2 regions of the Erwinia rhapontici genome follow, and region 2 is predicted to be linked to the other one. Evidence: riboswitches for the same ligand, from Rfam matches in the RefSeq annotation. Region 2 holds a riboswitch; the other holds the start of a gene.

Region 1 (5,294 bases), on a different replicon from region 2:
TGAAGTCGCAATTGATCAGACAGCCCAGCGGTGAAGGCGTCAGCCCGAGCAGAATACTGAGGGTCATCTGCGCCTGCATGGCACCCAGCGTGGCCACCGCCGGGCCCATGACACCTGCCGTGTTACAGTTCGCCGCGTTGCCCGGCAGTTGCGGGAACAGGGCACGATAACTCGGGGCAGTGCCACAGAAGCCCCCAACATAGCCCTGACGACCGAGTACCGAGGCGCTGACCAGCGGAATATGACGCGGTTGACAGGTATCGGAAAGCAGATAGGTGACGGCAAAATTATCGGCGGCATCGATCGCCAGATCGATACCGTCCAGCGCGTCGGCCATCATGCTGGCACTCAGTGCCTGCGGCCGTGCATCGACTACGCAGTCCGGGTTACGTGCATTGAGTGCACGCTGCGCGCAGTCGACTTTACGCTTCCCGCAGTCCTGCATACTGTACAGCGTCTGGCGGTGCAGGTTGTGCTCCTCTACCCGGTCCCCGTCATACACCCTGATGTAGCCCACCCCGGCCCCGGCCAGCAGTGGCAGCAGTGTGGCACCCAGCCCGCCAGCACCGATCACCAGCACGCGGGCTTGCAGCAGGGCCTGTTGCCCTGCCTCGCCGATCTCAGGCAGCATGGTTTGTCGTTGATATCGGTCCATCCGTTATGGCTCCCGTGAGAGAAATTGCGCCATACCAAAAATCGGCGTGGAGGCGCTGGCCATATCACGGCGCTCTACCAGGCCGGCATGACAGGCATCGTGACCGGCGTGGATAGCGGCAGAAAACGCCCCGGCCATGCGTACCGGATCCTGTGCTTTGGCCACGGCCGTATTCAGCAGGATACCGTCAAAGCCCATTTCCATTGCCTGTGCAGCCTGGCTGGGTGCGCCGATCCCGGCATCGATAATCAGTGGAATGCCTTTAAACCAGGCACGCATTGAACGCAGCCCCTCAATGTTGCGTAACCCCTGGCCGGAGCCAATCGGCGCGCCCCACGGCATCAGCAGCTCACAGCCCGCTTCAATCAGCTTTTCGCCGAGGATCAGATCTTCCGTGGTATAGGGAAACACCTGGAATCCCTCAGCGCACAGGATGCGGGCGGCTTCCACCAGGGCAAAGGGGTCGGGTTGCAGCGTATCAGCGTGACCAATCACCTCCAGTTTTATCCAGCGGGTATTAAAGACTTCGCGCGCCATATGCGCCGTGGTCACCGCCTCTTTTACACTATGACATCCTGCGGTATTGGGCAGCACCCGCTTGTTCAGCCCGGTTAGCAGGTCGCGAAATGCCGCACCCTGCCGCCCTTCACGGCGCAGACTGACGGTAATGATTTCGCTGCCGGAGGCCTCAATCGCCTGTTGCAGGATCGCCGGAGAGGGATACCCGGCAGTGCCGAGCAAAAAACGTGACTGCGGAATAAAATCGTAAAACATGTTTTACCCTCCCTGCATCGGTGATAACACTTCAAGCTCACAGCCTGCGGTCAGTGGCTGTGTTTCATAGCGCGAGCGTGGGACGAACTCGCCGTTAAGGGCGCTGGCCACGCAGCCCGCATCCATCTGCTGTTCACGCAAAAGTTCCGCCAGCGTGCGGGCGGTGGTGTCGATCGGGAGGCCGTTAAGCTGGATTTTCATATCAGGTTTTCCTGCTGCAGTTGCAGCATCAGTTTTTCCGCCATGACTGGCGCGAGAAGAAAGCCGTGGCGATACATGCCGTTCAGGGACCAGACGCCGTTCTGGTAGCGAATGGCGGGGATATTATTGTGATAAGCGGGGCGCAACCCGGTGCCGCTTTCCAGTATCCGCGCTTCAGCCAGCGCAGGGTGGATAGCCCAGGCGGCGCTGAGCAGTTCCATCATGGCGCGTGCGCTGATCGGGCTGTTATCGTCGCTTTCCACCATCGTTGCACCCAGCATAAAGCGCCCTCCGGCACGCGGCACCAGATAGCAGGGAAAACGGGGATGCAGCAGGCGGATGGGGCGTGAGAACTGCACCTCTTCACTGTGCAGGATCAGCATCTCCCCGCGTACGGCGCGTAGCTCAGGCAGATCAGGGGCTGCATGAATCCCCCGGCAGTCAATGACTGTCCCGCCGGGATTGCCCGTATGAAAAGGAATACCCCTGCGTTGCAGGGTCGCCCGTAGCTGGTGCAGCGCACTGCGTGGATCAAGGTGTGCTTCCCCGGCAAAGAACAGCCCACGGGCAAAACGCCCTTCCAGCGCGGGTTCCAGCGATGCCGGCTCTACCCACTGATGCGCCCGCGTCAGGCGGGCAAAACGGCTGAGTTCGGGGGTATCACGTGCGGGTGCCACCACCAGAGTGCCTTGATGTTCCACTCCCTGAATGCGGGCCGACCACCAGGGCGCGGAACGCTGACCCAGTGCGATCACCTCTTCGGGGGCACTTTCACCTTCGCACCAGGGGGCGAGCATACCGCCCGCCCAGTGCGATGCGGCACAGTGCTGCTCTGCGGTGATCACTTCAACGGATTCACCCCGTTCAGCAAGTAACGTGGCAACACAAAGCCCGGCGACGCCATCACCGATCACCGACCAGCGGCTCATGATGTGCGGTTTCCGGTACAAATAAAGGGGGGAATAAATGGTTTCACGTTAGCCTCTCAATCGATGCGGAGACCCGTGATACAGAGTAAGGAAAAGACGGGGACGATCAGAAGCCAGCCCACGTGGCAGGTACCCTGGCTGATACGCCATCGGGTACGCGTCTTCCTACGCCAGTATCAACTGGGTCAGGTTCTAAGGGTCGCTAAGCCGCGAAAAATCGCTCATTAGCCTCTCAGTCTCTCTGGCGAGACTCCCCTGACAGGGACTAGTTGTATTTTACCGGGTGACAATCGTCAAGTGACATGAGGTTTTCGTACGGAAAAAATGGGACAGAATGAGACGATGAAGTTTTTTTTAATTGAATGCTCAATCAATAAAACCTATCATTCCTGTTGTTGTTTACACAAAATTTACTTTCAGGGGGCGACGTAGATCAAAAACACTAACGATTAATCAATATATTACACCTGATAATCACCCTGATGGTTCTCCCAGTGTAATTAGCGGATATACGGCGGATGTTACCCAGTATGCGCTAATGCGCGCTTCGCAGAGCGGACTTCAGGTTATTTTCTTGAGCATTTTTTGCGGAGACATTATGCCGACGACTGAAATACCAGGAAAACCTCAAAAAGATCGTATTAATCCCGTGGTTTTCTATACCTCAGCAGCGCTTATCCTGCTGTTCTCCTTTACCACTATCCTGTTCACTGATTTTTCCGACCGCTGGATTAATCGCACCCTCGACTGGGTATCCAATACCTTCGGCTGGTACTACCTGCTGGCAGCCACGCTGTACATCGTATTCGTCATTTTCATGGCCTGCTCACGCTTTGGCTCCATCAAGCTCGGTCCCGAACAGTCGAAACCTGAATTCAGCCTGATGAGCTGGGCGGCCATGCTGTTCGCTGCGGGTATCGGTATCGACCTGATGTTCTTCTCGGTGGCGGAACCGGTCACCCAGTATATGATGCCACCGGAAGGCCAGGGCCAGACGATGGAAGCGGCGCGTCAGGCGATGGTCTGGACGTTGTTCCACTACGGTCTGACTGGCTGGTCCATGTATGCCCTGATGGGCATCGCCCTCGGCTACTTCAGCTACCGTTATGGCCTGCCGCTCACTATCCGTTCGGCGCTCTACCCTATTTTTGGTAAGCGCATTAACGGGCCCATTGGTCATACCGTGGATATCGCTGCCGTGCTGGGGACCATCTTTGGTATTGCCACCACGCTCGGTATTGGCGTGGTACAGCTTAACTACGGGCTCAAGGTGTTGTTTGACGTACCGGAAGGGCTGACAGCGCAGGCCGGGCTGATTGTCCTGTCGGTGATCATGGCCACCATCTCTGTGACCTCCGGGGTGAATAAAGGCATTCGCTTCCTGTCGGAACTCAACGTGTTACTGGCCTTTGGGCTGATCCTGTTCGTGTTGTTCGTTGGCGATACCAGCTTCCTGCTGAACGCGCTGGTGCTCAACGTCGGGGATTATATCAACCGCTTTATGGGCATGACGCTGAACAGTTTCGCCTTTGACCGTCCAACCGAGTGGATGAACAACTGGACGCTGTTCTTCTGGGCCTGGTGGGTTGCCTGGTCGCCGTTTGTCGGTCTGTTCCTCGCACGTATCTCCCGTGGACGTACCATTCGTCAGTTTGTGGTGGGAACGCTGACCATTCCGTTTATCTTCACCCTGCTGTGGTTGTCGATCTTCGGTAACAGCGCGCTGTATGAGATCATTCACGGCAATATGGCTTTTGCTGAAGAGACCATGGCGCATCCGGAGCGGGGTTTCTACAGTCTGCTGGCGCAGTATCCTGGTTTTACCTTCAGTGCCTCGGTGGCCACCATTACCGGACTGCTGTTCTATGTTACCTCCGCTGACTCCGGCTCCCTGGTGCTGGGTAACTTTACCTCGCGTCTGGCCGACATCAATAATGATGCGCCCAACTGGCTGCGTATCTTCTGGTCGGTTGCCATTGGTGTGCTGACACTGGGGATGCTGATGGTGAACGGTGTCACGGCATTACAGAAAACCACGGTGATCATGGGCCTGCCGTTCAGCTTTGTGATCTTCTTTGTCATGGCCGGTCTGTATAAATCATTGCGCGTGGAAGATCACCGTCGTGCCAGTGCGACAGTGAACACGCCACCGGTGCCGGTATCGCGCGACGATCGTCTGAACTGGAAACAGCGTATCTCGCGTGTGATGAACTATCCGGGCACGACTCATACGCGTAAAATGCTGGATGAGGTCTGCCGCCCTGCCATGGAAGAAGTGGGACGTGAGCTGGAGCGCCGTGGGGCGAAGGTGCAGGTGAATGAGCTGCCCGCCGTAGATGACGAGCGTCTGAACCATCTGGAACTGCTGGTAGATATGGCTGATGAGCAGAGCTTCCTCTACCAGATTTGGCCGCAGCGTTATTCGGTTCCGGCGTTTACTTATCGTGCACGCAGCGGGAAATCGGACTACTTCCGTCTGGAGACCTTCCTGCTGGAGGGGACACAGGGTAACGATTTGATGGACTACACCCGTGAGCAGATCATCAATGACATTCTCGACCAGTATGAACGGCACCTGACCTTCCTGCATATTCACCGGGAAGCGCCGGGTAACGCCATGCCTTTCCCCGAAGCGTAACGGGTATAAAAACCAGACTCCGGTCTGGTTTTTTTTGCATCCAACGGGGATAATCATCTTTTAATGGTCTATATTCAGACCGGTTACGCAACACGTT
Region 2 (6,014 bases):
ACATAGCGCAGATTCTTCACACGGATGCTGCTTTCTTCCATCACTTCACGTGCTACCGTTTGCTCAAGGGTTTCGCCCACCTCGACAAAGCCAGCCAGTACCGTGAAAATCCCGTTACGATGCCGCGTATGCTGCGCCAGCAAAATCTCTTCGCCCCGGCGGATCGCCACGATAATGCAAGGTGCAATTTGCGGATAGTAACGCTGCCGGCAATGCCCGCAGAGACACGCCCATTCGGTTTTGCTGGGGTGCATTTCATGGCCACAGTAGCCACACCAACGGTGTGAACGATAGAATTCTGATAACTGAATACCGCGTCCGGCAAGTTGGAACAGGCCCGTATCTTGATCGAGCAACTGGCGTAGCGATCCCATATCCTGAGGATACGTACCGCGGATCAGCCACACTTTCTCGCCCTGCCACTCTCCAATCGGCGCCCCTGATCGCCCTGTCAGGCCCAATGAGCCCGCATCACCATGCGGCAGCTCACCTTTTGGTAACCAAATTTTATGTTCCTGGCTGACAAGCCACCAGCCAGCGTCTACGCTTAAAATTTCCTGTTCCACCATTTTGCTCATCATCCTCAGCTTAAAGACTGGATTGAGGTCAGACGTTAAAATATAACATTCACGGAGTTGAACATGCTTAACCAGTTAGAAGTCCTCACCGCGCGCGTCGGCGGATGCAGTGAGCTGGTAGACTTCTGCCTGCGCTCCCGCAAGCAGTTGCTGGTTACCTATTACCAAATGGCTGGCATTAAGCCTAACAAGGAAACGCTGACGACGCTCGATGAAAACGCGCTGGATACATTCTGCCAGCATCTGGTGGACTACCTTTCCACCGGTCATTTCACCGTCTACGAACGTTTTATCAAGGAACTGGAAGGGACCGAGCAACTGGCGAAAGCGTCGTTAATCTACCCCTCTTTAAAAGCCAATACCGATCAGATAATGGAGATTTATGATTCGCATCTGGAAACAGCCATCGATGATGATAACTGCGTTGAATTTCAGCGGGCATTATCGGTAGTCGGTGAAGCGCTGGAGGCTCGATTTACGTTGGAGGATAAATTCATCAAGCTGGCTTTAGAAAAAAATGATGATAATCAAAGCGCTACCAACTCGTGCTCGCTTGCTCGCCCTGCCTGATTCGTTATCAGAATGTGAATTTCTTGTAGTTTCCAAAAAGCCCCTTTATGCTTGAGGGGTAAGGGCGAGGCATGCCTCACCCTTACGTTGACTGAAAAACCAGTCGATATCTTGTCGGAGTGCCCCAGGGCTGAGACCGTTAATTCGGGATCCGCGGAACCTGATCAGGTTAGTACCTGCGAAGGGAACAAGAGTAAATCAGCTATTACGGTGTGATACCGTATTTTGTCACATCGTTCTCATTACTCCCGCCTCCAGGCAAGCAAACTTCCGAATTATTATCAGGAACTTGCTATGTCTACCGTTGAAAAACCTTTCATTGAGAAAAAAACCAGCCGCCGGGAACAGCGTGCAGAAGCACAGCAGTTTATCGACTCCCTGCAGGGCACTGCCTTCCCCAATTCAAAACGCATTTACCTGACCGGCTCGCAGCCGGATATCCGTGTGCCGATGCGCGAAATTCAACTGAGCCCGACCACCGTGGGCGGTAGCAAAGACGAACCGCTGCTGGAAGCGAATGAACCGATACCGGTCTACGATACAGCGGGTCCCTACGGCGATCCGGCGGCGGCGATTGATGTTCACAAAGGGCTAAATCCGCTGCGCAGCACCTGGATCATCAAACGGGGTGATACCGAACAGATCGCTGAACTTAGCTCTACCTACACCCAGCAACGCCTCGAAGATGAAGGGCTGGATCATCTGCGTTTTGATAATTTGCCACGTCCGCGCCGGGCGCTGGAAGGCCGCTGTGTCACTCAGATGCACTATGCCCGGCTGGGCATGATCACCCCGGAAATGGAATTTATCGCTCTCCGTGAAAATATGGGGCGAGAACGCATTCGCGGCGAGGTGCTGCTGCAACAGCATCCTGGTCACAGCTTTGGTGCACAGTTGCCTGAAAATATCACTGCTGAGTTCGTTCGCCAGGAGGTTGCTGCAGGACGCGCGATTATCCCGGCCAATATTAATCACCCGGAATCGGAGCCGATGATTATCGGTCGCAACTTTCTGGTGAAAATTAACGCCAATATCGGCAATTCCGCGGTCAGCTCTTCCATCGAAGAAGAGGTGGAAAAACTGGTGTGGTCAGCCCGCTGGGGGGCAGATACGGTGATGGACCTTTCCACCGGGCGTTATATTCACGAAACCCGCGAGTGGATCCTGCGTAACAGCCCGGTGCCGATTGGCACGGTGCCCATCTATCAGGCGCTGGAAAAAGTGAACGGTGTGGCAGAGGACCTCAACTGGGAAATTTTCCGCGACACACTGCTGGAACAAGCTGAACAGGGCGTTGATTACTTTACTATTCATGCGGGTGTGCTGCTGCGCTATGTACCGATGACCGCCAAACGCCTGACCGGTATCGTTTCGCGCGGCGGCTCAATTATGGCGAAATGGTGCCTGTCTCACCATAAAGAGAGTTTCCTCTATCAGCATTTCCGCGACATCTGTGAAATCTGCGCCGCCTACGATGTTTCGCTGTCGCTGGGCGATGGCCTGCGCCCGGGTTCCATTCAGGATGCCAACGATGAAGCACAGTTCGCAGAATTACGCACGTTGGGCGAACTGACCAAAATTGCCTGGGAATATGACGTCCAGGTGATGATTGAAGGCCCTGGGCATGTGCCCATGCAGATGATTCGCGTCAATATGACGGAACAGCTTGAGCACTGTCACGAAGCCCCGTTTTATACGCTGGGGCCCCTGACGACAGATATTGCTCCGGGTTATGACCACTTCACTTCCGGTATTGGCGCCGCCATGATCGGCTGGTTTGGCTGCGCGATGTTATGTTACGTGACACCCAAAGAACACCTCGGCCTGCCGAACAAAGAGGATGTCAAACAGGGATTGATTACCTATAAAATCGCAGCCCATGCCGCCGACCTGGCGAAAGGCCATCCCGGAGCACAGATTCGTGATAACGCCATGTCGAAAGCGCGTTTCGAATTCCGCTGGGAAGATCAGTTTAATCTCGCCCTCGATCCGCACACTGCCCGTGCATATCACGATGAAACCCTGCCGCAGGAATCCGGCAAAGTGGCACACTTCTGCTCAATGTGTGGACCCAAATTCTGTTCAATGAAGATCACCCAGGAAGTGCGTGAATACGCCGCACGTCAGGAGGCCGAAGCACGGCCGATCGAAATAGGTATGGCACAGATGTCTGACGAGTTTCGTCACCGTGGCAGTGAACTGTATCATCGCGCCGACCCCCTGAAATCAGAGGAACAAATATGAGTCGTGGAGCTTTTCCCCCAACCAATGCCAGATTGGGTCTTTATCCGGTGGTCGATACGGTGGAGTGGATTGAACGCCTGCTTGGTGCGGGAGTACGTACACTGCAGCTGCGCATTAAAGACTGTGCAGAGCATGAAGTGGAGCAGCAGATTGTTGATGCGATTGCCCTGGGTAAACGCTATCAGGCTCGCCTGTTTATCAATGACTACTGGCGTTTAGCGGTAAAACATCAGGCTTACGGCATCCATCTGGGTCAGGAAGATCTGGATGTTGCCGATCTGGATGCCATTCATGTTGCCGGACTGCGCCTCGGTCTTTCAACCCATGACGATGCCGAACTGGATCGCGCGCTGGCCGAAAAGCCTTCCTATATTGCCCTGGGCCACGTATTTCCAACCCAGACAAAAGCCATGCCCTCTGACCCGCAGGGACTGGAAGAGTTAACGCGCCACATAAAGCGACTGAAGGGGATCTCTACCGTGGCTATCGGTGGGATCAGTCTGGAACGCGTTCCCCAAGTGCTGGCCACCGGGGTGGGCAGTGTTGCTGTGGTGAGCGCGATTACACAAGCCAGCGACTGGCGTGCGGCGACGCATCAGCTACTGAACCTGGTCGAGCCACAGAACACCCCACATTCCTGACATCATTATAAATATCGGTAAAAAACGTTCGGGCAGGTGCTCGGCACGTTCGAGGCTCAGGGCGCGTTTCGCAATAAAATGCAATCTGCTGCAACACGGAAAAACAGGGCTGAAGACATTACGCAGCCTTGTTTATTCACGCTTTTATCGGGAAATGCAGCCGCTATAGTGGCCGTGCGGGGGGCAATCCTGCCATCCGCCAGGGTCAGTAGTTTTCCTTCTCACTGACCCTGCCTTCACCCTCTTCTTGTACCTGCGAGGATACCGGAGCACAGGCCAGCACTGCCCGCTCTACCGCCGCCCCCAACACCTCCAGAGCACGTTCGGTTTTATCGGTAAACGACTGCGCATAGCTGAGGCGCAGGCAGTTGCGGTATTTACCTGATGCTGAGAACAGCGACCCGACAGCAATCTGAATATGGGAAGCACGTAGATCCTGGTTCAGGCGCAGCGCATCAAAAGGTTCTGGCAGTTCGACCCAAATAAGAAATCCTCCCTGAGGACGAGTCACACAGATCCCACAGGGAAAGTGATGCCGCACCCGCCGGGTGAACGTCTCCAGGCTGCGCTGATAGTAACTGCGCATACGCCGCAGATGAGGCTGGTAATACCCCTGGCGAATAAAAGCGGCGACCGCCATCTGTGTCTGAGTGGCCGTTGAACCCGTGCTGATATATTTCATATGCAAAACACGATCAAAATAACGCCCCGGCACCACCCACCCCACCCGCAGGCCGGGTGCCAGCGTTTTAGAAAATGAGCTGCACAGCAGAACACGACCATCCATATCCAGCGACTTGATGGTGACCGGACGAGGATAGTCAAAAGCGAGTTCACCATAAACATCATCTTCAATGATCGCGGCATCAAAGCGCTGCGCCAGCGTCAGCAATGCCTGCTTACGCTGCGTTGGCATCACAAACCCCAGCGGGTTATTGCAGTTTGGCACCACCACCACGGCATTAATCGGCCATTGCTCAAACGCCAGCTCTAGTGCTTCCAGACTGATGCCGGTAACGGAATCCGTAGGAATTTCGATAGCGCGGATCCCAAAACCGCGCAGGGTTTGCATGGTGCCGTGAAAGGCTGGTGACTCCACGGCAATAATATCCCCCGGCTGGCATACCGCTCTGATCGATACCGACAGCGCTTCATGGCAACCCGTGGTAATCACAATGTCGTCGGCGGTGACCTGGCAGCCGCTGTCGATCATCAGGCGCGCGACCTGTTCACGCAGTTCCGGCACACCATACAGATTATCGTAACTCAACAGCCTTGGGTCCTGCTGCTGCCCAAGGCGACTGATAATTTTCCACAGCGGCTTGAGCGTAGGAGAATCAATATTCGGCATACCGCTTCCGAGCTGAAGCATATCGTCATCCAGCCGGGCATTGAGCAGATCCATCACCGCATCCCACTGGGTGATCTCCACCGGGCGCTGAACCGGGCGAGTGATCGGCGGCAGCGGCGGTGCCGCCTTGCGTGGGGTGACAAAGTAGCCGGATCTGGACTGTGGCGTAATCAGCTGTTTCTCTTCAAGCAGATAGTAAGCCTGCTGAACCGTGCTGATGCTGACGCCATGTTCGCCACTGAGTGAACGTACGGATGGCAATCGCTCGCCGGCCTGATACAACCCTTGCTCAATACGTTGAGCCAGCAGTTCTGCCAGCCGCTGATAACGTGTCATCGTATCCTCCACTCCCACTCTATTTTGGAAAAACCAGTACAGATAGCGGTAATAATCACCATTCAGTCACACTATCTCGCAATCTGTATGTCAATAAAAGGTGTTTTTTGCATCTGTATCATAAAGGTATTTATCGACAAAATAGTCGTCATACCCAAGGTGATGAGGAGGCAGTGATGGAATTTGATGAGAACAGAGCAGCGAAGCCATTTAGCTGGACGCTGATTAACGCAATCTTTCTTATGCCTTATCATCGCTGGCAGGCAAGACGCATACGTTCCTGCACCCGCAAGA

The links. A riboswitch is a leader RNA that binds a small molecule or an ion and turns the genes downstream of it on or off. The one in region 2 is predicted to bind thiamine pyrophosphate.
Region 1: it holds a riboswitch for thiamine pyrophosphate, as region 2 does, so the genes downstream of both, LJN55_RS23870 (FAD-dependent oxidoreductase) here and thiC (phosphomethylpyrimidine synthase ThiC) in region 2, are expected to answer to the same signal.

The regions. Positions count from the first base shown of each region.
Region 1 covers NZ_CP085628.1:101,545-106,838, reverse strand. Annotated here, with positions in the region: gene LJN55_RS23885 (HesA/MoeB/ThiF family protein) at 1-655, opposite strand, end outside; gene LJN55_RS23880 (thiazole synthase) at 659-1,429, opposite strand; gene thiS (sulfur carrier protein ThiS) at 1,433-1,630, opposite strand; gene LJN55_RS23870 (FAD-dependent oxidoreductase) at 1,627-2,559, opposite strand; TPP riboswitch at 2,705-2,826, opposite strand; gene LJN55_RS23865 (choline transporter) at 3,158-5,197, shown strand.
Region 2 covers NZ_CP085627.1:4,710,364-4,716,377, forward strand. Annotated here, with positions in the region: gene nudC (NAD(+) diphosphatase) at 1-566, opposite strand, end outside; gene rsd (sigma D regulator) at 642-1,148, shown strand; TPP riboswitch at 1,254-1,352, shown strand; gene thiC (phosphomethylpyrimidine synthase ThiC) at 1,443-3,392, shown strand; gene thiE (thiamine phosphate synthase) at 3,389-4,033, shown strand; gene LJN55_RS21705 (aminotransferase-like domain-containing protein) at 4,239-5,720, opposite strand; gene LJN55_RS21710 (DUF1127 domain-containing protein) at 5,897-6,014, shown strand, end outside.